DNA from 2 places in the Mesorhizobium sp. B3-2-1 genome. Region 1 is predicted to be linked to the other one. Evidence: riboswitches for the same ligand, from Rfam matches in the RefSeq annotation. Region 1 holds a riboswitch; the other holds the start of a gene.
The links. A riboswitch is a leader RNA that binds a small molecule or an ion and turns the genes downstream of it on or off. The one in region 1 is predicted to bind S-adenosylmethionine.
Positions count from the first base shown of each region.

Region 2: another riboswitch for S-adenosylmethionine. It lies ahead of FJW08_RS15460 (O-succinylhomoserine sulfhydrylase); the one in region 1 lies ahead of FJW08_RS05525 (homoserine O-acetyltransferase).

Region 1 covers NZ_VFTI01000004.1:85,591-100,102, reverse strand. Annotated here, with positions in the region: gene FJW08_RS05595 (hypothetical protein) at 1-90, opposite strand, end outside; gene FJW08_RS05590 (queuosine precursor transporter) at 94-777, opposite strand; gene rpmB (50S ribosomal protein L28) at 941-1,237, opposite strand; gene FJW08_RS05580 (DUF3108 domain-containing protein) at 1,497-2,285, shown strand; gene FJW08_RS05575 (EamA family transporter) at 2,330-3,265, shown strand; gene FJW08_RS05570 (lysoplasmalogenase) at 3,262-3,936, shown strand; gene FJW08_RS05565 (cupin domain-containing protein) at 3,933-4,361, opposite strand; gene gloB (hydroxyacylglutathione hydrolase) at 4,384-5,151, opposite strand; gene FJW08_RS05555 (methyltransferase domain-containing protein) at 5,314-6,090, shown strand; gene FJW08_RS05550 (ABC transporter ATP-binding protein/permease) at 6,228-8,045, shown strand; gene FJW08_RS05545 (DUF1194 domain-containing protein) at 8,145-8,948, shown strand; gene FJW08_RS05540 (glycosyltransferase family A protein) at 8,958-9,881, opposite strand; gene FJW08_RS05535 (DUF1330 domain-containing protein) at 10,255-10,575, shown strand; gene metW (methionine biosynthesis protein MetW) at 10,596-11,210, opposite strand; gene FJW08_RS05525 (homoserine O-acetyltransferase) at 11,329-12,498, opposite strand; SAM riboswitch at 12,618-12,695, opposite strand; gene hisC (histidinol-phosphate transaminase) at 12,833-13,942, shown strand; gene FJW08_RS05515 (prephenate/arogenate dehydrogenase family protein) at 13,948-14,512, shown strand, end outside.
Region 2 covers NZ_VFTI01000013.1:60,011-74,522, forward strand. Annotated here, with positions in the region: tRNA gene FJW08_RS15400 (tRNA-Gly) at 1-58, shown strand, start outside; gene FJW08_RS15405 (hypothetical protein) at 292-597, opposite strand; gene FJW08_RS15410 (FkbM family methyltransferase) at 673-1,506, shown strand; gene FJW08_RS15415 (Stf0 family sulfotransferase) at 1,738-2,490, opposite strand; gene FJW08_RS32390 (hypothetical protein) at 2,821-3,087, shown strand; gene FJW08_RS15425 (LysR family transcriptional regulator) at 3,173-4,162, opposite strand; gene chvE (multiple monosaccharide ABC transporter substrate-binding protein) at 4,454-5,524, shown strand; gene mmsA (multiple monosaccharide ABC transporter ATP-binding protein) at 5,690-7,222, shown strand; gene mmsB (multiple monosaccharide ABC transporter permease) at 7,219-8,511, shown strand; gene araD1 (AraD1 family protein) at 8,715-9,707, shown strand; gene FJW08_RS15450 (hypothetical protein) at 9,887-10,210, shown strand; gene FJW08_RS15455 (2'-deoxycytidine 5'-triphosphate deaminase) at 10,293-11,387, opposite strand; SAM riboswitch at 11,466-11,543, shown strand; gene FJW08_RS15460 (O-succinylhomoserine sulfhydrylase) at 11,601-12,791, shown strand; gene FJW08_RS15465 (ceramide glucosyltransferase) at 12,819-13,970, opposite strand; gene apaG (Co2+/Mg2+ efflux protein ApaG) at 14,191-14,512, shown strand, end outside.

The sequences.
Region 1 (14,512 bases):
GATCGAGAATTCGGAACCGCGCCGTTTCAGCCGCAATTCCTGCCGGCCGTCGGGCGTTTTCGCGGAGTCCAGCTGGATCCAGGGAATCACGGTTTAGACCGCGGCAACGGCCGGCTGGCTCCAGCGCGCGGCGAGCAGCCGGTAGGGGATCAGTGCCACGACAGCGATGATCAGTTTCACGCTGAGGTCGCCAAGCGCCCAGGACACCCAGCGCATGGCATAGACATGAAACACGCCCATCAATGGGGCGCTTTCGAGCGCGAAACTATCGCTTGGACCGACAAAGGCAAAAGCGGCAGAGAAGGCTACGCCGAAGAACACGACGGTGTCGAACACCGATCCGACCAGCGTGCCGACGATCGGTGCCCGCCACCAGCTCTGCCGGCGCAGCCGGTTGAACACGGTGACGTCAAGCAGCTGTGCGGTGAGGAAGGCAGCGCCCGAAGCCGCCGCGATGCGCACCAGCCGGTCGGCTGATGTCTCGAATTCGATGAAGCCATGGCGAAACAGGAAGGGCGGAACGAGGATGGAGCAGACCACCGCCGTCATGAAGCCGACAAAGACAATCCGGCGCGCCACCGCAGGTCCGTAGCGGCGGTTGGCGAGGTCCGTGACCAGGAAGGAAAAGGGATAGGTGAAGGCGCCCCAGGTCAAAACGTCGGCAAGCGACAGGCCGCCGATCTGGCCCTGCATGGGGAACTGCACGAGGATGTTCGAAGCCACGACGACAAGCGCCATGGCGGCCACAAAGGGCAAATATCGTGAGAAGGAAGACATTTTTTTATCCTGGGTAATGGAACCAGCGGAGAGTTTTGCCGAAACCGGATCACGCTCGCTTTGTTCGAGCATCGAATCCATGGCCGCTTCGCGATCTCGATCCGATGCTCAGTGGGCCAACAAGAGGTTGGCCAGGGCGGTTGTCCCCCGCCCGAAAGACGAATTAAGCCGCAGCCTGTTCGGCGGTCTTCTTGGCGATCTGCTTCTTCAAGAGACGCGCGCGCTGCGACAGCTCCTTGACGTCGGCCTTGGCCAGGAAGGCATCGAGGCCGCCGCGATGTTCGACCGAACGCAGCGCGTTGGCAGAAATGCGCAGGCGCACATTCTGGTTCAGCGCTTCCGAAATCAGCGTCACATTGACGAGGTTCGGCAGGAAGCGACGCTTGGTCTTGTTGTTGGCGTGGCTCACATTGTTGCCGGTCTGTACTGCCTTGGCAGTGAGTTCGCAGGTGCGGGACATGGTTCTAACCTTCAGTTCTCTCGTGACCTGCCAAACCTTTGTGCCCACGCCGGGTGGCGCGCGGTTCTGGTCAGGCGGCCTTATGGAAAAAGTTGGCGTTCCATAGTTGCATTTCACCGGGGCGTCAAGCTCCGGCTTCCCTAAGGAAGCGCCCGGCATTTCATATTAAGGCCGGATTTCCTCCTATAAGCGGTCTCATAGGGACATGCCAGACCGGAGTCGCCCGCCTCCGGCCGAAAATCAAGGATCCGATCCCGCCATGCCTCGTTCGTCTCACGCGCTGGTTGCCGCGCTTGCCATCGCCTTGCCGTCCGCCGCGTCCGCTGCTTCGCCGCAGTCGTTCAAGGGCGAATACACGGTGTCGTTCCTTGGCCTCTCGATCGCGAGATCGACTTTCTCCAGCAACTATCAGAACGGGGTTTATGCGATCAATGGCACCGTCTCAGCAGCGGGTCTGGCCAAGCTGTTCGACGATACGCGTGGCACGATCTCGTCCAAGGGTACGATCTCCGGGCAGAAGATGGTGCCGCAGGCGTTTCGTGCCGATTACACTTCCGGCAAGAAAGCGTCCGCGATCGACATCCGCTTTACCAATGGCAACGTGACCTCGACGCAGGTCATCCCCGCTCCGGGCAAGCGCGATCCCAAGGCCTGGGTGCCGGTCGGCGCCGGCGACCTGGCATCGGTGCTCGATCCGATGGCCGCGACCGTCATCCATGCCGATAGCCTCGACCAAGTCTGCGGCCGCAAGGTCAAGTTCTACGATGGCGAGATGCGCGCGGACCTGACACTGACCTATGCCTCGAAAGGAACGATCTCGGTGCCGGGCTACAAGGGCGACACCGTTACCTGCCAGATGGGTTTCGAACCGGTGGCTGGCTATCGCAAGGGCCGCAAGGCGCTCAACTATCTCAAGAACAAAAGCCGCATGATGGTGACGTTTGCACCGCTTGGCCAAACCGGCGTATATGCGCCGATCCACGCAACGGTTGGAACGCAGATCGGCACCTTGACCATCAGCGCCGGGCGTTTCGAAGCGGTACAATAAGGCACGCCACCGGGGACAGAGTGGGGCGCGCCACTGGGGGCGGAATGGCGCGCGCGACACTGATCGGCTTTTCGGCGGTCGCCATGTGGGCGTTGCTGGCGTTGCTGACGGATGCGTCCGGCAAGGTGCCGCCATTCCTGTTGTCGGCGATCACTTTCTCGATCGGCACGGGCGTAGGGCTTGTCGCACGACTGTTCATGCCGGTCACCGACAGGAGCCAGAAGATCCCGCCGCAGGTCTGGGTAGTCGGCATTGCCGGCCTGTTCGGATACCACTTCTTCTACTTTACCGCGCTGCGCAGCGCGCCGGCGGTGGAGGCGAGCCTGATCGCTTATCTCTGGCCGCTGCTGATCGTGCTGGGCTCGGCGCTGATGCCGGGCGAAAAACTGGCGTGGAACCATGTCGTCGGCGCCCTGCTCGGCCTTGCCGGCACCGTGCTGATCGTCACCAAGGGCGGCGGCCTGGCCTTCGACGCCCGCTATACCTTCGGCTACGCCATGGCCGCCGTCTGCGCCCTGCTATGGTCGTCCTATTCGCTGCTGTCGCGACGTTTCCCGTCGGTGCCGACCAGCATCGTCACCTGGTTCTGCGCGGCAACCGCCGTGCTGTCGCTCGCCTGCCACCTGGCACTCGAGGAAACAGTGCTGCCTGACGGCGCCGGCCAGTGGCTGGCCGTGCTCGGGCTCGGCCTGATGCCGGTGGGCGCGGCCTTCTACGCCTGGGATATCGGCGTCAAGCGCGGCAACATCCAGGTGCTGGGTGCTGCAAGCTACGCGGCACCGCTTTTGTCGACACTGGTGATGATCTCGGCCGGCGTCGCCGAGCCTTCGTTGCGCATTCTAGCCGCCTGCGTGCTCATCACTGGCGGCGCGGCGCTGGCGGCAAAGTCGCTGTTCCTGCGCAAGCCGGCGGCATCCGAAAGCGGAGCCAGGGCATCCGAAGGCGGAGCCCGGGCATCCGAAGGCGGAGCCCGGGCATGACGATGCCCTTTGCCGGCGGCATCGACGCCAACGCCAATGCAACGCTGATCTTTTCGCTGGTGGCGGCGGTGATCTATGCCTTCACGCTTGGCATGCCGCCGACGCTGGCCCGCTCGGCGGCAAAGACACTCGCCGTGGCCATGCTTGCCGTGCTGGCCGCAAAGCAGGGCGGCCCGCCGTTGCTGGTCGCCGCCCTTGGATTGAGCGCGGTTGGTGACGCCTTCCTGTCGCGCGACGGGGAAAAGGCATTTCTCGGCGGGCTGGCGAGCTTTCTCGTCGCCCACACCGTCTATGTCGCGCTGTTCCTGCGCAGCGGCGGCGGATTGGAGTTGCTTGCCGCCGAATCCTGGCGCGGCGCGATTGCACTGGCCATGGCGGCGTTCGCGATTGTCATGCTGGCGGCGCTCTGGCGTCGTGTCGGTCCCGGCCTGCGTATTCCGATTGCCGTCTATGTCCTTGCGATCCTGGCGATGGGCATGTCGGCGCTGACGATAGACAGTACCTGGGTGATCGGCGGTGCCGTGCTGTTCATGGCATCGGACGGGCTGCTCGCCACGGAGAAATTTTTAGTGCCGGCCATCTCGCCGCATCGCGCCTGGATGCGCCTAGCCGTCTGGGTGCTGTACTACGCCGCCCAATTGGCAATTACCCTGGGTTTCCTGCTGGGTTAAAGCGGCTTCGGCCGCCAGCCCGGCTCCGCGAGTTCGAAGGCGGCGAAATCGAAACCCGGCGCGACCGTGCAGCCGACCAGCGTCCACTCGCCCAGGCTGCGCGCCGATTGCCACCAGCCGGCCGGCACGACGATTTGCGGCCGTTCGCCCGCCGCGAGGTCGATGCCGAGAACCTGCTCGATGATGGCGCTGCCTTCTTCCCACATCGACAGCGCAAGCGGGGCACCCGCATGGAAATGCCAGACCTCGGCGGCATCTCTGACCCGATGCCAGGCGGAAAGCTGGTGCTGTTCCAGCAGGAAATAGATGGCGGTCGAATGGTCGCGCGCACCGCCGGCTTCGTCGCGAAAGGTTTCCGCGTACCAGCCGCCTTCCGGGTGCGGCTTCAGTGCGAGCGTTGCTATGATCTCTGCGGAACTGGTCATCGGCAGAAAGCTCGCATGTTGCTCAGAAATTGTCCTTGCGCTTGCGAATCTCGGCGAAGACCTCGGCGTCTCCAGCCTTTTCCATGCCCAGATGCTTGCGGATTGCCGGATCGTGCCAGCGCAGGAAGGGGTTGGTCGACAGTTCCTGGCCGACCGTCGTCGGCAGCGTCGGCTTGTTGTCGAGCCGCAGCGCCTCGATCCGCGCGGCGCGCTCCTTCAATGCCGAGTTGGTGGGGTCGACGCTCAGCGCGAAACGGGCATTGGCGAGCGTGTATTCGTGGCCGCAATAGACTGTCGTCTCGGCGGGAAGGGCCACGAGCTTCTTCAGCGATTCGTACATCACCGGCGGCTTGCATTCGAACAGCCGCCCACAGCCCAGCGCGAACAGCGTATCCGCGGTGAATGCCACTTTCGATGCCGGCAGATGGTAGGAGACATGGCCGGCGGTATGTCCGGGCGTGGCGATCACCTCGATGCGCTCATCGCCGAGATGAAGGACGGAACCTTCTTCGACGGTTTCGTCGATGCCGGGAATCTTGGCCTTTTCCGCCTCCGGCCCGACGATGCGCAGCTTGAAGCGCTCCTTGAGCGCCAGATTGGCCTCGACATGGTCGACATGATGATGCGTGGTCAGGATCATCGTCGGCGTCCAGCCGGTGCGCTTGATCGCGGCCAGGATCGGCGCTTCCTCGGGCGCGTCGATGATCGCGGTCTGGCCGCTTTTGGGATCATGCACCAGCACGCCGAAATTGTCGGTGCGGCACATGAACTGTTCGATTTCGACCGGCATCGCATCTCTCCATTTACCGCCGGAGACATAGGGCGCCGCTGCGTGAATGTCATCCCGGATGACAAAGCCAATGTCATCCTGGGATGTCAAATTGAGATCCGCCGTGCCGGCCGCTTTGGGCCTTTTATTGAATCCGGCCGATATCACGGCTACATCCCTGACATGCATTCCGACATCGTCGACCTTCGCTCCTTCTATTCGACAACGCTCGGCCGGTTCGCCGAGCGCTCGATCACCATGGCGCTGTCGTCGATATGGGCCGCTGTGCCCAATGAGCGGCTGGTCGGCCTCGGCTACACCTTGCCCTGGCTGGAGCGCTTCGGCTCCGATGCCGAGCGGGTCTTCGCCTTCATGCCGGCGACCCAGGGCGCCGTGGTCTGGCCGGCGACGGGGCCGACGGCAACGGCACTGGTCTTCGACGAGGAACTGCCGCTGGTCGATTCCTGCATCGACCGCATGCTGCTCGTCCATTCGCTCGAACATGTCGAGAACCCGCGCGAGACGCTGAACGAAATCTGGCGGGTACTGTCGCCGGCGGGGCGCGTCGTCATCGTCGTGCCCAACCGGCGCGGTGTCTGGGCGCGCTTCGAACATACGCCGTTCGGCAACGGGCGGCCTTTCTCACGCGGGCAGCTCACCGAACTGCTGCGCGAGGCGAATTTCACGCCCGCCGCGTGGTCCGATGCCCTGTTTTTCCCGCCATCGCGGCGGCGCTTCATGATGCGCTTCCACAATGTGCTGGAGCGCGCCGGCCGGCGGCTTTGGCCGATCTTCTCCGGCGTCATCGTCGTCGAGGCGCAGAAGCGGCTTTACCAAGGCGTGCCGGTGGCCCAGCGCGCGTCTCGCCGCGTCTTCGTGCCGGTGCTGTCGCCGCATGGCGCGACACGGCTCGGCCGCCGCGCCGAAGCATCGTCGGTTCGGCAAGTGACACCTTCGTGATCGCGATGGAAACTTGCATCGCGCGGCATCTTTCCGACCTATCTGTCGTGCTGGACTGGCTGAGTGGTTGACAGGCTGCCGTCGTCGGCTCTCTTCACCCGGTTTGAGCTTCGCACCTGAACGCAAGGACCTCGGCTATGGCTGATCAACTGGACAATCAGGCCACCGTTCAGCCGGTCGCCGTGGTCAGCAGCCTGCGCGATCAGGTGGCGACGATCAAGCGGGCGCTGATAGAATCGCCGGTTCGCAAATGGTTGCTATGGACGTCGGTCGGCATGATGGCCGTCATCGTCGCGACGTCGATCGGCCAGGTTCTGCTCAATCGCTGGAACCAACCCTTTTACGACGCGCTCGCGCGCCGCGACATGGCTGCCTTCCTGCATCAGCTTCTTGTCTTTGCCATGATCGCCGGCGGGCTGCTGGTGCTCAACATCGGCCAAACCTGGCTCAACCAGATGATCCGGCTGAAGTTGCGCGAGGCGCTGACGCTGGATTTGATCGACCAGTGGATGCGGCCGGCGCGTGCTTTCCGGCTGGCCAATGCCGGCGCCATCGGCGTCAATCCCGACCAGCGCATGCAGCAGGATGCGGCGCACCTGTCGGACCTGTCGACCGATCTTGGTGTCGGCCTGCTGCAGTCCCTCATACTGCTCGTGTCTTTCGTCGGCGTGTTGTGGGAGCTGTCTGCGGGCTTCGTTTTCCACGTTGGTGGCTGGTCGCTGGCGATACCGGGCTACATGGTCTGGGCGGCGTTCCTCTATGCCGGCACCGCCTCCTGGCTGAGCTGGCTGGTCGGGCGGCCGCTCATCCGTCTCAACAGCGACCGCTATACGCGCGAAGCGGAGCTGCGGTCCTCGATGGTGCGCGTCAACGAGAATGTCGATGCCATCGCGCTGTACCGCGGCGAGAATGATGCCAAGCGACGGCTCGAACTCGACCTCGGCACGGTGCTGGGCGCCATGCGACGCATCTACACCGCCCAGATCAACCTGTCCTGGGTAACCGACACCTATGGCTGGATCACCGTAGTGGCGCCGATCCTGGTCGCCTCGCCGGTCTATTTCTCGGGCGATATCAGCTTTGGCGGACTGATGATGGCGGTCGGCGCCTTCAACCAGGTGCATTCGTCGTTGCGCTGGTTCATCAACAACATCGGCAGCATCGCCGACTGGCGCGCCACGCTGATGCGCGTCGCCGACTTCCGCATCGCGCTCAATGAAACCGATGTGCTGCACGACAAGGAGAAGCGTATCTCCTTCGATGAAAACGCCAATGGCAGCCTGACGTTCGAGAAACTCCAGGTGGCCTCGCCAGAGGGCTGCACGAAGCTCTCCGACCAGCATGTCGAAATCCGTGCCGGGGAGCGCGTGATGATCACCGGTGAGCCGGGCGCCGGCAAGACGCTGTTCTTCCGCGCCATTGCCGGCCTGTGGCCATGGGGAAGCGGGAAGATCGGCATGCCGGCGGGAGAGGCCCCCATCTTCGTGCCTCGTGTCCCTTATTTCCCGGCCGGCACGCTGCGCGAGGTCCTTGACCATCCTTATGGCGTTGCTCCGGCAAGCGATGCCGATATCTCGGCGGTGCTTGCCGAAGTCGGCCTCGGGCGGCTGTCATCCTCGCTCGACCGGTCGGCCCGCTGGGGCCGTGAGTTGGGCGATGACGAACAGCGATCGCTCGCCTTCGCCAGGCTTGCTTTGCGGAAGCCGAAATGGGTGATCATCGATGAAGCGATGGATGCATTCGACGGCCCGTCGCTGAGGCGTGTGCTGTCGCTGCTGGATAAGCATCTGAAGGACGCCGCGATCATCAATATCGGACGCGGCCTGCACAACAATCAGTTCTTTCCGCGGTCCCTGACGATCGTGAAGGATACCGGCGCACCCGCGCTGAAACCCGCTCCCGTCAGGGCAGGTGCCATCGAACCGCCGCCAGTCGCCGTACAGCGCAAGGCATAGAACAGCCGGCAATCGGACCGACCGGGCGCGCCTGCGACAAGCTTTATTTCGCCGTGATCGCGAGCGAATGTCGCGATCGAAACATCGCTTGTGCTGGCCATGCTTGAGACAATGAGCCTGCTTGCCTGCCTGGCTTGCGCCGAGGCCGCTCCGGTTCCTTCGGCGCCGGATACGCTGCCCGTCGACGTCGAACTGGTGCTGGCGGTCGATATCTCCCTGTCGATGGACGAGACCGAGTTCGCCCTTCAACGCGCCGGCTACGTCGAGGCGCTGCGGCATGCCGATTTCATCCAGGCGGTCCGCTCCGGCCATACGGGACGCATTGCGCTCGCCTATTTCGAATGGGCCGGCACGGTGCGCGATGACGCGGTCATCGGCTGGCAGATCATCGACAGCGCGCAGAGTGCCAACAGCTTTGCCGACAAGCTCGCGGCCCGCCCCTTCAGGAGTTTCCGCGGCACCTCGATTTCAAGCGCGCTTGCCTTCGGCACCGAGCTTTTCGACGGCACCAATTTCGCGGGCGAACGCAGCGTCATCGACATATCAGGCGACGGCCCCAACAATATCGGGCCGCCGGTCACCGTGACGCGTGATGCGGCCATTGCCAAGGGCATCGTCATCAACGGCTTGCCGATCGTGATCAAGCCATCGCCGACCTTCAGCCATCTCGATCAGTATTATGCACAGTGCGTGACCGGCGGGCCTGGTTCCTTCGTGCTGCCGATCCATGCGGCCGACGAGTTTTCGACGGCGATCCGGCGCAAGCTGATCCTTGAGGTCAGCGGCGTTCGGGACAAGCCCAAAATCACGCCCGTCGAGATGGACGCACCGATCGACTGCCTGCTGGGGGAACGGGACCGGCGGTTCCTGTCGGATCCCTATTTTCCGGAACTGGACCGATAGGCCTGGCCGTCAGGCCGGTGGAATTCCAAACTTCCCGCGAACTTCGTCATAGAGATCGCGCCGCCAGCGACGGCCGTAAAGATAACCGGTGACCAGTTCCGGCAATGAATAACCAAGCGCGTCAGACGAACGGTTGGCCATGTATCCCGCAAATGCCTGTGGTATCCGCCCCCGGAGAATATCGGCGATGATCTGCCGCGCGATCATAAAGGGTGGGACATGGGGGTAAGAGCGAGCGATGTGCGGGTGCTTGCTCATCAGGATCGCATAGGCTTCGACATAGCCGTCCCTGCGGCCCGAAATCGAATTCTGCGAATTGTGCTTCGTCCAGTCGATATCTTCCGATAATTGGGCGCCGAAGCGCTGCGCGAAGCGCAGCAGAAGCTCCCGGTCCTGCATCCGGGGAATGTCGCTGTCATAGCCGCCGATGGCCAGCAAAGCCTCCCGCCTGGCCGTTATCGCCGACCCGGCGATGAAGGCCGTCTGCGCAACCACCGCCCGCTCCAGCATTGACGGACTGAGGAAAGCACCGCGGTTGACGCAGGCGGTGCCACGGCCGCCCTTCACCGAGACATATGAAGAGAGCAGGACTTCGAGCGCCGGATTGTCGTCGAACCATGCCAGCGTCCGTTCGAGCCGGTGCGGCAGGAAGAGATCGTCCGAATCGAGAAAAGTCACCACGGGCGCCCTCGCCAGCTCGATGCCGGCATTCCTGGCGGCATTGGCGCCGCGCCATTTCGCGCCGACATAGATCAGCCGAGGGTCGCGGATGCGCGCAAGCGCGGCTTCCGTCCCGTCGGTCGAGCCATCGTCGACGACGATATGCTCAAACCGCGTCATGCTTTGAGAAAGCACGCTTTCCACGGCGCGCAGCACCGTTTCGCGCCGGTTGTGGGTCGGTGTGATGACCGTGATGAGGGGCAAATGCTCCATCGCGTCAGCCGTTTCCGGCGCGAAAATGCACTTTCCGATAGCTCTTTTCGGTCTGCAGGATGGTTGAATGGATCGGACTTCCCCCTGGATGGCCCTCATCGGATTCGGTGCGACGCTACAAAAAACAACCTGTTATGTCACCCATTGAGCCGTGGTTCGACCGACCTGGCGTGATGAATTCCGGCTCTTAGCGCTTCAACTGCAACACCATTTCCATTGCTAAGGACGCGCAAGTCACCGTCGCCAGGATTGGCGGAGGCTCTGGCGACTGCGTCCATTCCATTACCTCGAGCGTAATCGCTTCCTGGCGAGTGCTTGGGGCAAAAGATCATTCACCAGGCCGGCCGGTCTCGAAATCAAAGGGAGTACCGTCATGACCGCCTACGCCGTTGCCCATATGCGCCAGGCTACAATGGGGCCGCAGATCGTCGAGTATCTGCATAAAATCGATGCCACGCTGGAGCCTTTCGGCGGTCGTTTCCTGGTCCACGGCGGCAATTTGGAGGTGATGGAGAACGACTGGCCGGGCCACCTCATCATCATTGAATTCCCTGACAGGGAGCGTCTGCGCGACTGGTATGATTCGCCGGCCTATCGGGCGATCCTGGCACTGCGGACCGCTAATTCGCGATCGGACGTGGTATTCGCCGACGGCGTCGAACATCCGCACAAGGCCACCGACGTCCTGAAATAGCGGCGTGCCCGAGCGGAAGCCTACCGCTTCAGCAGGAACACAGCCTGCTGGCCAAAGAAATTCCAGAACCACCAGGGCATCGACAGGCCGATCTTCTGGCCGCTGGCGTCGAGCGCGGTCGCCTTCTCCACCGTCGCTCCGAGCTCCTCGCACAAATTGACGAAGTCGCGGATGGTGCAGAAGTGGATGTTGGGCGTGTCGTACCAGGAATAGGGCAGGTCCTTGGTCACCGGCATGCGGCCCTTGACGAACAGCGACAGGCGCACCCGCCAATGGCCGAAATTGGGGAAGGACACGATCGCCCGGTTGCCGATCCTGAGCAGTTCGTCGAGCACCAGTTTGGGATTGCGGGTGGCCTGCAGGGTTTGCGACAGGACGACGAAGTCGAAACCCTTGTCGGGATAGAATTCGAGATCCTTGTCGGCATCGCCCTGTATGACCGAGAGCCCGCGCGCCACGCATTCATTGACGCCGCGCTGCGACAACTCGAGCCCACGGCCGTCGACCTGCTTGGTCTCCTGCAGCAATTCGAGCAGCGAGCCGTCGCCGGAGCCGACGTCGAGCACGCGCGATTGCGGCGGGATGAGATTGGCGATGACCTCGAGGTCGACGCGCTGGCTGCCGTTGACGCTCATGGCTTCGCCTCCTGTTTGGCGCATGGCCGTCCGAAAAGCCTGCAACTTTTCGGGCTCATGGCTTCGCCTTTCTGTTTGGCGCATGACCTTGATCCGAAAAGTCTGCAACTTTTCGGGGTCATGCGCCGAGCCCCCTGGCGCGCGCGGCCGAGCCGATGAAGCCGTTGATGGCGGCAAACAGTTCCGGCTCGTCCAGCAGGAAGGCGTCGTGGCCGCGGTCGGTCTCGATCTCGACGAAGGACACCGACGCGCCGGCGGCGTTGAGCGCGTGCACGATCGAACGGCTCTCTTCGGTCGGAAACAGCCAGTCCGACGTGAAGGACACCAGGCAGAAGCGGGTTTTGGTGCCGGCAAAGGCGTCCGCCAGCCGGCCACCATGGTCGGCGGCAAGGTCGAAATAATCCATCGAACGTGTCATGTAGAGGTAGGAGTTGGCGTCGAAACGGTCGACGAAGGTCATGCCCTGGTGGCGCAGATAGCTCTCGATCTGGAAATCGGCATCGAAGCCGAAGGTCAGCGCTTCGCGGTCCTGCAGGTTGCGGCCGAATTTGCGGTGCAGGGCGGCTTCCGACAGATAGGTGATGTGGGCGGCCATGCGGGCCACCGCCAGCCCCTTTTCCGGGCGCTTGCCGTGCTCGAAATATTTGCCGCCGTGCCAGTCCGGATCGGCCATCACGGCCTGCCGCCCGACTTCGTGGAAGGCGATGTTCTGTGACGAATGGCGCGCGCCGGTGGCGATCGGCAGCGCCGAGAACACGCGCTCGGGATAGCTCGACGCCCATTGCAGCACCTGCATGCCGCCCATCGAACCGCCCAGCACGCAGAACAACTTCTCGATGCCGAAATGGTCGACCAGCATGTGCTGCGCACGCACCATATCGCGGATGGTGATCACCGGAAGGTCGAGCCCAAAGGGCTTTCCCGTGGCGGGATTGGTCGAGGCCGGCCCGGTGGAACCAAGACAGCCGCCGATGACGTTGGAGCAGATGACGAAGAAACGGCTGGTGTCGATGATCTTGCCGGGGCCGATCAGCACTTCCCACCAGCCCGGCTTGCCGGTCACCGGATTGGTGCTGGCGACATGCTGGTCGCCGGTCAGCGCATGGCAGACGAGGATGGCATTGGAACGGGCGTCGTTCAGCGTGCCATAGGTCTGGTAGGCGATCTGGAATGGCGACAGCAGCGTGCCGGCATCGAGCTTGAGCGGCTTGTCGAGCCCGAAACGCAACACCGGGCTCGACGGTTGGTCGGCCTCGTTGTTGGTCTTTCCTGCACGCAGAGCAGCCATCACGTCTCTCTTGCTGCACCGTGCTTTTGCGGAAATCGCTGCCGATCTCCGCGCCGCCGATGCGTTCGTCCGGCCGGTCGCGGACAACAAAAAACCGGCATTGCCTTCGCAAAGCCGGTTACGTCACGCAAACGGCCCTTTAGCGAATTGTTTAACGTGGCTGCAAGCCGACCGGCCAAATCACCACGGAACTGTCACCGTCCTTCTAGAACTCGTCCGCCTCGCCGTCAATGGCAGCCGCTGGCACCACTGCCGCCCCTCGACATTGCCTGCCGCGGCTTGTATTTCCGCAGCGGCTTCCGGATGGAGGCATTTTTGACGGATTTTGCAAGATATGAACCAGACACTCGATCAGGCACGTCCAACCCCGCGCGCGGGCATCATGGACATAGACGCCTACGTGCCCGGCAAGAGCACGGCGCCCGCCGGTGTCGCCAAGGTCCACAAGCTGTCGTCGAATGAGAATCCGCTGGGGCCCTCGCCGAAGGCGATCGAGGCCGCGCGCGAAGTCGCCGGCAGGCTCGACGTCTACCCCGACGGCACCGCCAGGCGGTTGCGAGAGGCGATCGCCGAGGTGCATGGCCTCAACGCGCAGAACATCATCTGCTCGAACGGTTCCGACGAGATCCTCGGCCTACTGGCGCAGACCTATCTGGCGCCCGGCGACGAGGCCATGTTCACCGAACACGCCTTCATGGTCTACAAGATCTACATCCAGTCGGCGGGCGCCACACCGGTCGTGGTCAACGAGACCGACGAGCGCGCCGACATCGATGCGATGCTGGCGGCCGTGACGCCGCGCACGAAAATCGTGTTCCTGGCCAATCCCAACAACCCGACCGGCACCTATGTGCCGTTCCAGGAGGTGCGTCGCCTGCACGCCGGACTGCCGAAAAACGTGCTTCTGGTGCTCGACGCGGCCTACGCCGAATATGTCCGCCGCAACGATTACGAAGCCGGCATAGAACTTGTTGGCAGCGCCGAAAACGTGGTGATGACGCGCACCTTCTCAAAGATCGGCCTTGGCGGCGCGCGCATCGGCTGGATGTATGGTCCGATGCACATCGTCGACGCGATCAACCGCGTGCGCGGTCCCTTCAACGTCAATGCGACGGCGATCGAGGCCGGCATCGCTGCGATCCGCGACCGCGCTCATGTCGAGCGCAGCGTGGCGCATAACGAGACCTGGCTCACCTGGCTGAGTGAGCAGATGACCGGGCTCGGGCTGCGCGTGACACCCAGCGTCGGCAATTTCCTGCTCATCCATTTTCCCGACGACCAGAAGCATTCCGCAGCGGCTGCTGATGAGTATTTGAGCGCGCGCGGCTATATTCTGCGGCGCGTTTCAGGCTACGGCTTTCCCAACGCGCTGCGCATGACCGTCGGCACCGAAGAGGCCAATCGCGGCGTTGTCGCCGCGCTCACGACATTTCTGAAAAGCTAGAAGCCATGACATCACCGATGTTCGAAAAGATCGCGCTGGTCGGCATTGGCCTGATCGGGTCGTCGCTTGCCCGCGTCATCCGCCGCGAGGGTTTGGCTCGCCATGTCGCCATCTCGACCCGCAGCGCGGCCACGCTCAAGCGAGCCGAGGAACTCGGCCTCGGCGATTTCTACACCACGGATGCCAGGGAAGCGGTGCGTGATGCCGATCTGATCATCGTCTCGGTGCCTGTCGGTTCGTCCGGCGCCGTGGCACAGGAAATCGCGCCGGCGCTGAAAAAAGGGGCGATCCTCACTGATGTCGGTTCGACCAAGGCCTCGGTCATCGCGCAGATGCAGCCGCATGTGCCTGACGGCGTGCATTTCATTCCCGGCCATCCGCTGGCGGGCACCGAAAAATCCGGCCCGGACGCCGGCTTCGCCGATCTGTTCGACAATCGCTGGTGCATCTTCACGCCGGTGCCGGGCACTGATCCGGAAGCGCTGGAACGGCTGTCGGAATTCTGGCGCCGCTGCGGCGCCAACATCGACACGATGGACCCGCAGCATCACGACATGACGCTCGCCATCG
Region 2 (14,512 bases), on a different contig from region 1:
GGTAGCCTGTCAGCTTCCCAAGCTGAACGCGCGGGTTCGATTCCCGCTACCCGCTCCAGCAGGCCACACAAGGCGTCGCGGCTGATCGGGGTTGGCCGAGATTCCGGCGGTTTTACACCATCGGTTCCGGCATCGTCCATGCTCGAATGTTGCATCTTCGGTCCACAGGAACTGGAAGAGAGCGCTGGTGTCGGCGTTTGCCCGTTCCGCGGCGCCTGACGAGCATTGCCTGTGGTGCGTCCACATACCCGGTCGGGGTCGAGGCCCGCCATGTCTGCTTCAGATCCCCCGTCAGCACCAGATATTGCGTGTCGGTGCCCCGCTGGGCGGGTCCGGGACAACGGTTGTCGGCGCCGAGATATTGTCTACAACCCAGATGGTCGAGACGCCGGCGTCCTCGATCCTCAAATGATAGTGGATCTGCTCTGCCAGGAAGACTGGCGGGAACATGCCGCCCGAGTTGGCGACCACCGGAAATCGTTCGGGATCACAGTGCGGCGTCAGCGTACCGGCATCATAGAAATACGCCTGTGCGCCGTACGGCGTGGCGCTGGCGTTAAGCCGCGGCACTAGACTCCGTTCCCAGAGAATGGACATAGGTTTCTTCAAAATCAATTTTGCAGTGTTGTTAGAAAGCGGACTTACCGCTAGTACTACCGCATGGGGCTAAAAATGTTTCGACCATTCGACAGGGCGCTAAAGCGCTCGCGCGACAAATTGTTCGCCGGACTCCGTGCCTTTGACGGGTTTCGGTACTTCAGCCTGCTGACGATCAATGAAGACATAGTTTTGGTCACAAGGCAGTTCGCTGACCACAGGCTTGTTTTCTCGCCTCATGAACTAGTAGGCCGGCACCTTTTCAGGAATGGCCAATATCAGCGAGCCTTGGCTGACAGGGTACTTGAGATAATCGGCCAGCCCTTTGGGAAAACGCTGTTGGAGCTAGGCGCAAACATCGGGACACATAGCGTCTATCTCACCAGGCAAGGGCATTTTGACCGGCTGATCTGCGTCGAGCCGGCGCCGAACAATATCCACCTGCTGAAGCAGAACCTTGCCTTGAACGGGCTGGCTGAGAAAACCTCGGTCATCGAGTGTGCGGTTGGGGACAGGGATGGGACAGTCGATTTCTATTTTGACGAGAAGAATTTTGGGGCCAGCAGCATAACTGATCACGGCGGAACATCGGTTCAAGTCCCACTGCGCCGCGTGGACGGCATACTGCAAGACCTCGACGTCAGCCCGGAAGAGATCGGGCTTGTATGGATGGATATCGAAGGCGCCGAACCCGATGCGATCAGATCCATGGGGGAGATTGTGGATCAAGGTGTTCCGATTCTCATGGAATACGTGCCCGGCCGTTACGATCGAGCCAAAGTCTCCGAAATGACGGAATACCTGGCCCGCTCCTATCGACGATGCATCGTGTTCGACGGCAAGTCCGAGAAACAGGCCGATATCCGCGAACTGCCAGAAGATACCTACGATATCCTACTTTTGCCGTAGGCCTTCAATCGTTTCCTTGTGAGTGCCATATGCGCGAGATGGAGCAGAAATTCTTACGCATCACTCAGATGCTGGTGATGCTCGCCGTTTCAGGCACTGCCGCGCAGATGCACTGGACGAGCAACGGCCCCTCGATCGGCGCGTGGGGTCTGATCGGCGCAATCGCCTATACGTTCGTCTACTGCTGGTCTACGTCAGAACCTGTCCAACTGGCAGGGCTGTCAGGAATGCCTAAGCCTGGCCGATTCGCATCTCCTTCTTGAGGAGGAACCGGGCGAGGTTGTTGATATTCCGCGGCGCCACCTTCTTGGGCAGATGCGCCAGCAGGTCTTCCGATTTGACGTCGCTGCGGAACCGCTCCGCCCAATCTTCGGTGAGGTCGTCCCGCTGCAGGCGCAAATTCGTCTCGAACTCTCCGTCCGGCATTTCCATCGACAACTGCCGGGCCACCGACGCGACGTAGGGACGAGGATCGTCCAGCAGATCCTCGTAGAAAAAGTGATCATAACGCAGATCGGCCAACCGCAGGTAAGCCTCCCAGAAGGCATAGCTCTGCTCGATCAGGAAATAGGCTTGGCAGATGCCGGCGAAGTCGTATTGCGGAACCAGGTCCGCGCCCTCCATCGTGCTTCTCCAATGGCCTGACGCCTTCGCCCGGCAATAGGAAATCGCTTGGCGAAGACGGTCCCGCCGTTCCAGCAGGATCAAACCCATGGCATGGCGCCGGCTGCATTCCGCCAGGAAGTCGGCTCCATATTTGGCCTGCGACCAGTGAAGATGCCGTGGAAACAGCTTCACGGCGAACGTGCCGTTCGCGGTTCCGCCGCGATCGATCACGGCGGATAGCAGATCATCAAAGGATTTCGGCTTGCAGCCCAGATTGGCCGTGTCGAGCCATTCGGCTGACTTGCCGAATAATCCCGTGCTGTTCGTGAGGCTGCCAAGCCATTCAGAACCGCTGCGGGCTTCGGTCAATATTGCCACGCCCCTCATGCGTGCCGAGTGCCTCCAGATTGTAGACGCTTGATCACAATTCTAGAATACGGTTCTTCTTGGTCGCCCCTCGGCATGGTCGCAGCTCCGCTCGACAACTCCGCAACGGAGATGGGCTGGCATGCTCCGTCGATTCGATATTAGAATAAGCTAAATTACTTAATCCGTCACGGTCAGGTGATCGGCCACGCTGTGGTGGCCGTCAACCAGAAGCGATTACAGCCAGACGCGGAGCCAGACGCGCTCGCGCCGGCAGCGGACGCGGCGGCGGCCGTGGCGCCAGTAGCTGCGGCAAACCCGTCTCCAGCCGCGGCGGCGTCCATGGCGGCGACGCCAGTAGCCATCGGGACCGCGATGTCTCCAGCGACGCCAGCGGCGATCGGAGACCTGCTCCAGTTCGACCTGATCGTCCCCTTCGAAGACAGCCGGATCCGGCTTGTCCAATTCATCGAGAATTCCATTGCCTTGGGGAACACCGGCAAGCGCGCGGCCAGGTCCGGCCACGCTCGCAAACGCCACTGCCCCCGCAACGCCAAGCATTCCAGTAAGAAACAACCGACGTTCCATGAAAACCTCCCGAGTTGTTGACCACCGACACCTCGTTCCCTCGCCCGAAACAGGCTCCAGCGCGCATGCCGATTTTTTTGAACGCGCGACGGCGATTCTCGTTCCATCAGCCCACTTCGCGCAGGATGAAATCATGCAGCATCTTGGCCGCCGGCGACAGTACGCGATTCCTGACCGTGATCAGGCTGTAGGGCCTGACCTCAATGTCGAATTCGGTCTGGACGACGTCGATGGCGCCGGCAAGCCCGTCTGGGTTCTGGATGAACTTCGCCACCTGCACCGATACCGGCGCGATGGCATCGGATTGCGCGACCATGACCAGCGTGAGCAGCAGCGAGCTGGTGTTCAAGATCCGGTCCGGCAGCGCGATGTTGCGGTTCAGGAAGTTGCTCTCCATCGCCTGGCGCAAGGGCGAACCGCCCGACTGGAAGACCCAGTCATAGGCGGCGGTGTCTTCCAGCCGCACCACATTGCCCCCGGCGAGCGGGTGGCCGCGGCGTACGATCAGGCAGGCCTTCTCGACGCCGATCACACGGGATTCGAACAGCCGCGGATTGAGGTCATCGGGAATGCGGGCGATGATGAAGTCGTGGCGCGACGCGATCAGCTCGCGGGCGAGCACGTTCGACGTTTCGACCTGCATGGTGATCTCGATGCGCGGGTAGATGCGGCGGATCTCGCGAATCGCCGGCACGGCCAATTCGATCGCCGGCGCGGTCACGGCGCCGAGGAACACCGAGCCGCCCTTGCCGGCCTTGAGCTCGGCAATCTCGCGATCGGCTTCGCGCATCTCGAGCAGGATCGAGCGCGCCCGCCTGGCAAGTGCCTGGCCATAGGGGGTGAGGGTTACGCCGCGCGGCAGCCGTTCGCACAGCTTGACGTCGAGCACCGCCTCCATCTCGGCGATCATGCGCGAGGCGGCCGGCTGGGAAATGTTCATGACCTGGGCTGCGGCGCTCACCCGTCCGTGATCGTCGAGGGCGGCTATCATGCGCATGTGGCGCAAGCTCAAGCCACTGCGCAGGAGTGTTTCCCCGTCTCCCGGGAGCTTCTCGTAACTTACCGGAATTGCATCGGGATCGCGCAACGCCGCCATGATCTTCCAGCCTTTCCGTCGATTCTTCTCGGATGCTAGACCATACCGGTTTCGGTATAGCAACCACCAAAGATCGCATTTGACAGTTATGGCAAAGCGACCCACCCTCCGCGCGTTCCGAGGTGCAGGGGTCGGTAACGAACAAAATCGTATCGATTGAAACTGCGTCGCGGAGCCGATTGGGAGGATACCGGAGATCGATAAAGCCGACAGCGGCGCGTTTGCGCTCCTGTCCGGTTGCGCGACCCGCGAAGCCCCGAGGTGTCGCGTCCATCAACCAGGGAGAGTAATGTGAAGATTATCAAGACGCTGGCCGCCGTGGCGGCCCTTGGCATCGCTGCCATGAGCTATCAGGCGCACGCGGCCGACAAGGGTCTTGTCGGCGTGCTGATGCCGACCAAGACCTCGCAGCGCTGGATCAACGACGGCGACGCCGTCAAATCCCAGCTCGAGGCTCTCGGCTACACTGTCGACCTGCAGTATGCGCAGGACGACATCCCCAACCAGCTCAGCCAGCTGGAAAACGAAATCACCAAGGGCCCGAAGGCGCTGATCATCGCCTCGATCGACGGCACCACTTTGTCGGACGCGCTGCAGAAGGCCAACGACGCGGGCGTCGTCGTCGTCGCCTATGACCGCCTGATCAAGAAGACTCCCAATGTCGACTATTATACCACCTTCGACAATTTCGGCGTCGGCGTGATCCAGGCGAATTCGCTGGTCAAGGGTCTCAAGGAGCGCTTTCCGAACACCAAGCCGTGGAACGTCGAACTGTTCGGCGGCTCGCCGGACGACAACAACGCCTTCTTCTTCTACAACGGTGCGATTTCGGTCCTGCAGCCGTTGATCGACGACGGCTCGATCAAGATCAAGTCCGGTCAGATGGGCATGGACAAGGTCGGCACGCTGCGCTGGCTGGCGGCAACCGCCCAGGCCCGCATGGACAACCTCCTGTCGGCGAACTACTCGGACGGCAGCCGCGTCGATGGCGTTCTGTCGCCCTATGACGGCCTGTCGCGCGGTATCACCGCATCGCTGCGCGCGGTGGGCTACGGCACGGCCGCTCAGCCCTGGCCGATCGTGACCGGTCAGGACGCCGAGACCGCCTCGGTCAAGCTGATCATCTCGGGTGAGCAGTACTCGACCGTGTTCAAGGACACCCGCGACCTGGCCAAGGCCACTGTCGGACTGGTCGACAAGGTGCTCTCGGGCGGCAAGCCTGACGGCCTCGACACCAAGACCTACAACAACGACGTCAAGGTCGTTCCCTCGATCCTGTTGACGCCGCATGAGGTCGACAAGTCGAACTACCAGAAGCTGGTCGTCGACTCCGGTTACATCAAGGCCGAAGACCTGAAGTAATTCCGGTTATAAAATCAGGGGTCCTGCGCAACGCAGGACCCCTTTTCGTTCAGAAGCGACCCCGGTATTGTTTCTGCCGGCCTAGAGCAATTCCAGGAAAAGTGCGTAGCGGTTTTCCGTCAGGAATTGCGTAAAAACAAGAAAGTCTAGGAGGAGCTTGCCCTGATGACCTCGACGATTTTGGAGATGCGCGACATCACCAAGACGTTCCCCGGCGTGAAGGCGCTCTCGAACGTCAACCTCAGCGTAGAGGAAGGCGAGATCCACGCCGTGGTCGGCGAGAATGGCGCCGGCAAGTCGACGCTGATGAAGGTGCTGTCGGGCGTCTATCCCTCCGGCACCTATGATGGCCAAATCATCTTTCAGGGCCAGGAATGCCATTTCAGAGGCATCCATGACAGCGAACACAAGGGCATTGTCATCATCCACCAGGAACTTGCGCTGGTGCCGATGCTGTCGATCGCCGAAAACATTTTCCTCGGCAACGAACACGCCAGATACGGCGTCATCGACTGGCACGCCAACGAGGCGCGCACGTCCGAGCTTTTGAAGAAAGTCGGTCTCAGGGAAGACCCCAAGACGCTGATCACCAATATCGGCGTCGGCAAGCAGCAGCTGGTCGAGATCGCCAAGGCGCTCAGCAAGGAAGTCAAGCTCCTGATCCTCGACGAGCCGACGGCATCGCTCAGTGAGAAGGACAGCCAGGCGCTGCTCGATCTTTTGCTTGAGTTCAAGCGGCAGGGCATGACCTCGATCCTGATCTCCCACAAGCTCAACGAGGTGAACCGCGTCGCCGACAAGGTGACGGTGATCCGCGACGGGCGCACGATCGAGACATTGCCGCGGAAGGAGATCAGCGAGGACCGGATCATCACCTCCATGGTCGGCCGGTCCCTCGACGATCGCTACCCGCCGCGCGAGCCTGATATCGGCGACGTCATTTTCGAGGTCAAGGACTGGTCCGTCTACCACCCGATCCATGCCGAACGGCAAGTAATCAAGAGCATCGACCTCAAGGTGCGCAAGGGCGAAGTTGTCGGCATCGCCGGGCTGATGGGCGCCGGCCGCACCGAATTCGCCATGAGCCTGTTCGGTCGCTCCTATGGCCGGCACATCAGCGGGGAGGTGCTGCTCAACGGCAAGCCCGCAGACCTTTCGACAGTGGGCAAGGCAGTGCAGAACGGCATCGCCTACGTCACCGAAGACCGCAAAACCTATGGGCTTAACCTCATTGACCACATCAAGCACAATGTGACGCTGGCCAACCTCGCCGGCGTTTCCAATGGCGGCGTCATCGACGATATGCGCGAAATGAGCGTCGCCAACGACTATCGCAAAAAGACCAATATCCGCGCATCCAGCGTCTATCAGCTGACCGGCAATCTCTCGGGCGGCAACCAGCAGAAGGTGGTGTTGTCGAAATGGCTGTTCGCCGACCCGGAAGTTCTGATCCTCGACGAGCCGACGCGCGGCATTGACGTCGGTGCCAAGTACGAAATCTATACAATCATCGCTCGCCTCGCCGCCGAGGGCAAGGCGATCATCGTCATCTCATCGGAAATGCCGGAACTGCTCGGCATCTCCGACAGAATATATGTCATGAACGAAGGGCGCATGGTCGGCGAGATGGCGGCAAGCGAAGCCAGCCAGGAAAAAATCATGCGCGCCATTGTTCGCGGAGAAGGAAAAGCATCATGAGCACAGACAGCGCTCCCGCGCCGCAAAGCGGCACCGCCGAGGACGTCAAGCAGGGTCCTCGCATCGCCGTCTCGGCGCTGACGACGAACCTGCGCGAATACGGCCTGATCATCGCGCTGATCGTCATCATGCTGTTCTTCCAGTACACGACGTCGGGAACGCTGTTCAAACCGGTCAACCTCAGCAACCTAGTGCAGCAGAACTCGTTCATCATCGTGATGGCGCTCGGCATGCTGCTGGTCATCGTCGCCGGCTATATCGATCTCAGCGTAGGATCGGTCGCCGGCTTCATCGGCGCACTTGCCGCCATGATGATGGTCATCTGGCCGCTCGGCATGTTCAGCAACCCGCTCGTGGTCTCGATCGTCTGCCTAGTCGTCGGTGGGTTGATCGGTGGGGCGCAAGGCTACTGGATCGCCTATCACCGCATACCAAGCTTCATCGTGACGCTCGCCGGCATGCTGATCTTCCGCGGCATCTGCCAGGCGCTGCTTGGCGGCGGCTCCTCGGTCGGTCCGCTTCCCGACAGTTTCAAGGCGCTGAGTTCCGGCTTCATACCGGACGTGATCGGCCCGCTGACGCTGATCCCACCGACGGTGAATGCCGCCGGCAAGACCATTGTCGGCAGCGGGCTCACGCTGCACATGACGACGATCGTGCTGGGCCTGATCGCGGTGCTCGCCTACGCCTATTTCGGCTTCAGGGGGCGGCGCAAGCGCGAACGCCACGGTTATGAGGCCGAGCCTTTCACGCTGTTCGTCATCAAGACCCTGGTAGGCAGCGCGCTGGCGCTGTTCCTGGTCTTCCAGTTCGCGACCTATCGGGGCCTGCCGATCGTGCTCCTGGTGATGGGCGTGTTGATTTCATTGTTCGTCTTCGTCACCAAGCGCATGACCATCGGCCGCCGCATCTACGCCATGGGCGGCAACGCCAAGGCGGCGCAACTGTCGGGCATCAACACCGAACGGCTGACGCTCCTGGTGTTCGTCAATATGGGCGTGCTGTCGGCACTCGGCGGCCTCATCATCGCCGCGCGTCTCGGCCAGGCCGTGCCGGCCGCGGGCCTCGGCAGCGAGCTCGACGTGATCGCGGCCGTCTTCATCGGCGGCGCCTCGGCGATGGGCGGCGTCGGCCAGGTCATCGGCGCGGTGGTCGGCGGCTTCATCATGGGCGTGATGAACAACGGAATGTCGATCATGGGCGTCAATGTCGACTGGCAGCAGGTGGTCAAGGGACTGGTCCTGCTCGGGGCCGTCATCTTCGACGTCTACAACAAGAACAAGGCTTAAGGGCCGGGGGCGAGGACTAGGAGGCATACGGGTTCTAGATCGCGAAGCTGCCGGCGGCCCGTCGGCACCAAGAAGTCCGGGGAAGGACCAGGCTCGCGAACGCAATCCGGACGAAGCGTTTCAACCGTGGCGCGTTTCCGCGCCGCGCCGGTCAGGGTTTGCCCATTGGCAGCCGGATACAGATAAATGAGAGAGGACTGATCATGCTGATCTCGCAGATTCTCGACGACGCCGAGACGATCCGTGTCGTTGCCCGCAGCGGCGGGAAGACCCGGATCATCAACGGCGCGCGCAGCGTCTATTCGCTGGCGATGGAGGCCGCCCGCACCGGCGTCGGCCTGGCCGCCCTGATCGAACGCAAGGGACTTGGCGAGACAATCGATCTGGACGCCGCCTACAAGAGGGGGCGCCTCCTGTCGCCGATCAATCACCCCGACCCGGCGCATCTGCATCTGACCGGCACGGGGCTGACGCATCTCGGGTCGGCCGCGACGCGCGATTCCATGCACAAGAAGCTCAGCACCGACGGGGAGGAGCAACTCACCGATTCCATGAAGATGTTCCGCATGGGGCTGGAAGGCGGCAAGCCCGCGAAAGGCCAGGTCGGCGTGCAGCCCGAATGGTTCTACAAGGGCAACGGCACCATGGCGGTCGCGCCTGGCGCGGCGCTCATGTCGCCGGCCTTCGCCAAGGACGCCGGCGAAGAACCGGAGGTCGCCGGGATCTACGTCATCGGCGATGACGGCGCGCCATTCCGAGTCGGCTTCACGCTGTCGAACGAATTCTCGGACCATGTGACCGAGCGCGTGAACTATCTGTTCCTTGCCCACTCCAAGCTGCGCAATGCCTCGTTCGGGCCCGAAATTCTGATCGGCGACCTGCCTTCGGACATCCGCGGCACGTCGCGGATCCTGCGCGACGGCAAGACATTGTGGGAGAAGCCGTTCCTGTCGGGCGAAGCGAACATGTCGCACACCATCGCCAATCTCGAGCACCACCACTTCAAATATTCGGCGTTCCGCCAGCCGGGCGACGTACATGTGCATATGTTCGGCACCGCGACGCTGTCCTTCGCCGACGGCATCAATACCGAGGCCGGCGACGTGTTCGAGATCGAGGCAGGGGATTTTGGTCTGCCGCTGCGCAACCCGCTGGAAATCGAAAAGCCGGTGAAGGTGGCGGTGAAGGCGCTGTGATGCGCCAGACATCAGGACGTCATAGATGGTCCTATGACAGGCTTTGACATATGGTCTTGAGGTATTTGCCAGGCGCCGTACGAAGCCTTGGCTTCGTGCTCTTGCTCGCGCACGCGTCGTCCGTGGCTTATGGAGCCGCGCAGTGCAGTCCCAAATCCTATGGCGAAGCACTCGGGCTTATGAAGAACCGGCTTCTGACGTCCGGTTACTCAAGTCCTCAGGTCGAATTTCTGATGCAAAACGCTGACCAGCGAATGTCCACGCTTGGCGGTGCGAAACTGAACGAGGCGGCCAAGCCATGCGGGATAGACACAGCCCGAGCCCATGTCCTCGGCTGCCTGGACAAAGTCCTGTTCCCCTTGGAAGGATCAAAGGCTTCGCTTGACGCTGCAAGGCAGACACGCATCTGGGGTAAAACGCAACTCGCACGGCGCGAACTGCTGTTCATCGGCAGCTTCAATGCGTGTCTCGGCACTGCGAGAAAGCGCATGTTTCACGGCTAGAATAGTCAAACGTCAAACGGATGCTGAACTCGTCGGGCTGGAGAGGTCGGCTAAAGCTCTGCATGGCCTCATGGCGTCAGGATCAGCGCGCGGCGCGGAAATGTTTGGACAGCTTCAGGCCCTGCGCCTGGTAGTTCGAGCCCAGGTCGGTCCCGTAAAGCGCCTGCGGGCGCTTCAGCATGTGCTCGTAGACCAGCCGGCCGACGATCTGGCCATGGTCGAGGATGAACGGGACTTCGTGGCTGCGCACTTCGAGCACCGCCCGGCTGCCGGTGCCGCCGGCCGCCGAATGGCCGAACCCCGGATCGAAAAACCCGGCATAGTGGACACGGAACTCGCCGACCAGCGGATCGAAGGGCGTCATCTCGGCGGCGTAGAGCGGCGGCACATGCACCGCCTCCTGGCTGACGAGGATGTAGAACTCGTCGGGATCGAGCACCAGTTCGCCGGCGCCGCTCTTGTGGATCGGCTCCCAGAAGTCGACGACATCCTGGGCGGCACGCTTGTCGACATCGACGAGGCCAGTGTGGTGCTTGCCGCGATAGCCGACCAGCCCATCCTTGTCGCCGTTGAGATCGATCGACAGCGCGATGCCGCCGCCCGAAATGTTCGGCGGCTCGGTGGCGACCAGCATCTCGGCGCGGTGCAATTCATGCAGTTCGGCTTCCGAAAGCAGCGCGTTGCCGGTGCGAAAGCGGATTTGAGACAGGCGCGAACCGGTGCGTGCAACAATCGGGAAGGTGCGGGGGCTGACTTCGAGATAGAGCGGACCCTGATAGCCAGCGGCGATCTTGTCGAACTCATGGCCCCGGTCGGTCATGACGCGGGTGAAGATGTCGAGCCGACCGGTCGAGCTCTTCGGATTGGCCGAAGCCGAAATGTCAGCCGGCAGGGCCAGGCTTTCGAGCAGCGGCACAATATAGACGCAGCCGGTTTCGAGAACCGCGCCTTCGGTCAGATTAATCTCGTGCAGCTGCAGCCGATCGAGTTTTTCCGAGACCTTATGGTTGGGACCGGGTAGGAACGAGGCCCGCACCCGCCAGGCCTTTTCGCCCAATCTCAGATCAAGGCTCGCCGGCTGGATCTGATCGGCATCGAGCGCACGCGGCGACTTCAGCGCGCCGGACTGGAACAGCGCCGAAATGTCCTGATCGGGAAGAATGCCTGTCTGCCGCAAAGTCTGGCTCCTGGGCCTTTGATACAAACCTCTTAATGAAGCCGGCAATTGACGCAAGCGTGGCGCGGGTCTAAAGGGTCGTTATCCCGTGGTGATTTGGCCGGTCGGCTTGCAGCCACGTTAAACAAGTCGCTAAAGGACCGTCGGGCCGCAAGGCCGTATGGACCGGTTGCGACTTTTTCGCGGCCGGTTTTTTTGTGTTTGGATAGGACGATGACGAGCAAGACGCGCAATTGGAAGCCTCAAACCGCACTCGTGCATGGCGGAACCCTGCGTTCCCAATTCGGCGAAACCTCCGAGGCGATGTACCTGACCCAAGGCTATGTCTACAAGACCGCCGAGGCGGCGGAAGCCCGCTTCAAGGGCGAAGAGCCTGGCTTCATCTATTCGCGTTACGCCAACCCGACCGTCGACATGTTCGAAAAGCGCATGTGCGCTCTCGAAGGCGCCGAGGACGCGCGCGCCACGGCGTCGGGCATGGCTGCGGTGACGGCGGCCCTTCTGTGCAGCGTCAAGGCCGGCGACCATATCGTGGCGGCGCGCGCGCTGTTCGGTTCCTGCCGCTGGGTGGTCGAGACGCTGGCGCCGCGCTATGGCATCGAGGCTACTTTGGTCGACGGCACCGATATCGCCAACTGGGAAAAGGCGGTCAGGCCGAACACCAAGCTGTTCTTCCTGGAAAGCCCCACCAACCCGACGCTGGAAGTCGTCGACATCGCCGCCGTCGCTTCGCTTGCCAATTCGATCGGCGCGAGGCTTGTCGTCGACAATGTCTTCGCCACGCCGCTACAGCAGAAGCCGTTGCAGCTTGGTGCGCACATCGTCGTCTACTCGGCCACCAAGCACATCGACGGCCAGGGTCGCTGCCTGGGCGGCGTCATCCTGTCGGACAAGAAGTGGATCGACGAAAATCTGCACGACTACTTCCGCCACACCGGCCCCAGCCTGTCGCCGTTCAATGCCTGGACCTTGCTGAAGGGTCTCGAGACGCTGCCGCTGCGCGTGCGCCAGCAGACGGAAAGTGCCGGCAGGATCGCCGACTTCCTGGCCGAGCAGCCGCAGATCGCCCGCGTCATCTATCCGGGCCGCGCCGACCACCCGCAGGCCGCCATCGTCAAGAAGCAGATGTCGGGCGGCTCGACGCTGATCTGCCTTGACGTCAAGGGCGGCAAGCCGGCGGCCTTCGCCCTGCAGAACGCCCTCGACATCGTGCTGATCTCGAACAATCTCGGCGATGCCAAGAGCCTGATCACCCATCCGGCGACGACGACGCACAAGAACCTGAGCGACGAGGCCCGCGCCGAACTTGGCATCGGGCCTGGCACGCTCAGGCTGTCTGTCGGCCTGGAGGACGCCGACGACCTGCTGGAAGACATCGCGCAGGCGCTGAAGGCGGCCAAATAGGCTGTCCAGGAGCGTCGTCCGCGGCGATCAGGCGCGCGACGGCGTCTCCTCCAGTTCGGCTGCCTTGGTGCGGATGGTCATGGCGTTGCCGCGCCAGTCGACGGCGCCGCCGAGCCAGCCGCGCGCCCAGATGAACGGGAGCATCACGTCGCGCGCGAGCATCGCCGCGACCATGCGCGGCGACAGGTGCCAGCCCTTGGACAAGGCCAGCGCGCACTCCGGAAGGTAGAAGGCCGCCAAGACGGCAATCGCGGTTGCCCAGAGGCTGACGCCCGCGCTCGCCGCCGCAACCAGCGCAAGCGCCAGAGGCACCGCCGCGCCAGTCAGGATTTCGGGCGCGAAGAACAGCGGGAAGGTAACGCGGCGCAGGCGCGCCCAGCGGGCCTGGCGCGACCAGATCTCGCCAAGCGTGCGCTGGCCGAGCGGCTGCTCGAAGGGCGCCGCAACGAGATTGACGCGCAGGCCGAGGCCGTTGACCAGCTTGGTCGCGGCGGCGTCCTCGGCGATCTCGGCGGCCAGCGCGCGAATGCCGCCATTTGCGTCCAGCATCGGCTTGTTCCACAGCATGCTCTTGCCCTGGGCAAAGCCGAGGCCGAGCGCCTCGCCGGCATACTGCCAGCGGGCCTGCAATGTGTTGAGGAAGGCGCATTCTACATCGGCCCAGAAACCCTCTGGTCGCGAGCCGATCGGCGTCGAGCAGACAAGGCCGGTGTCGGGCCGCCATGCCGCCATCATGTGCTCGACATAGTCCCTCGGCATCAAGACGTTGGAATCGGCAAGGATGACCCAGTCATGGCGCGCCGCTTCCCAGCCCTTGACGCAATTGTTGAGCTTTGGATTGGCGCTGACACGGTCGTCACCGATCAGCAGCCGGGCCGGCACCTCGGGAAACCGGGCAATCGCCCTGTTTATCAGTTTGACCACCGGGTCGTCGGTATGGGCGACGCAGAAAATCAGTTCGTAGCGAGGCCAGTCGAGCGCGAAGGCGCGTTCCAGCGTCTCGTGCGTGAACGGCTCGACGCCACGCGACGGGACGATGATCGACACCGGTTGCGACTTGCCGGCCGGCGGGGCGATCGTGCCGCGCCGTTTCAGCTGTGAGGCGGCGAGCGAAATGCTGGCGGCGTTTGAAAGGATGAGTGCGGTCGAAAGCGAGGCGGCTATAAAGGTGAGTTCCATCGAGATCTGGTCACTCCGGAAAGGCGGCCCGCATCGTGGCCGTTTTCAACAGTTCGACAGAGCGCCGAGTCGCCCGGTTCGTGCACACCACCATTGTCGTGTGTCACTTAAATGACATTCTTTGCCGGCACCTGCGGTTCAAGGTCGGGCGCGACAAGACGCGCACGTTGACCTGCTCACCGGGAGCGCCGAAAGTCGTCGGATTGTTTTGGAGCCGCTCATGTATCGCGCCGTGACGCGCAACATCGAAGTGCAGGTCAGGCCGTTCTATCTCGAGGACCGTTCGGATCCCTCGGAAAACCGCTATGTCTGGGGCTATCAGATAACGATCGACAACCAGTCGGACGAGTTCGTGCAGTTGTTGTCGCGCTACTGGCACATCACCGATGGTGCCGGCCGGGTCGAGGAAGTACGCGGCCCGGGCGTTGTCGGCGACCAGCCGGAACTCAATCCCGGCGACAGCTATCAATACACGTCCGGCTGCCCGCTCTCGACGCCGTCCGGGATCATGGTCGGGCACTACACGATGCGCAACAAGCGCG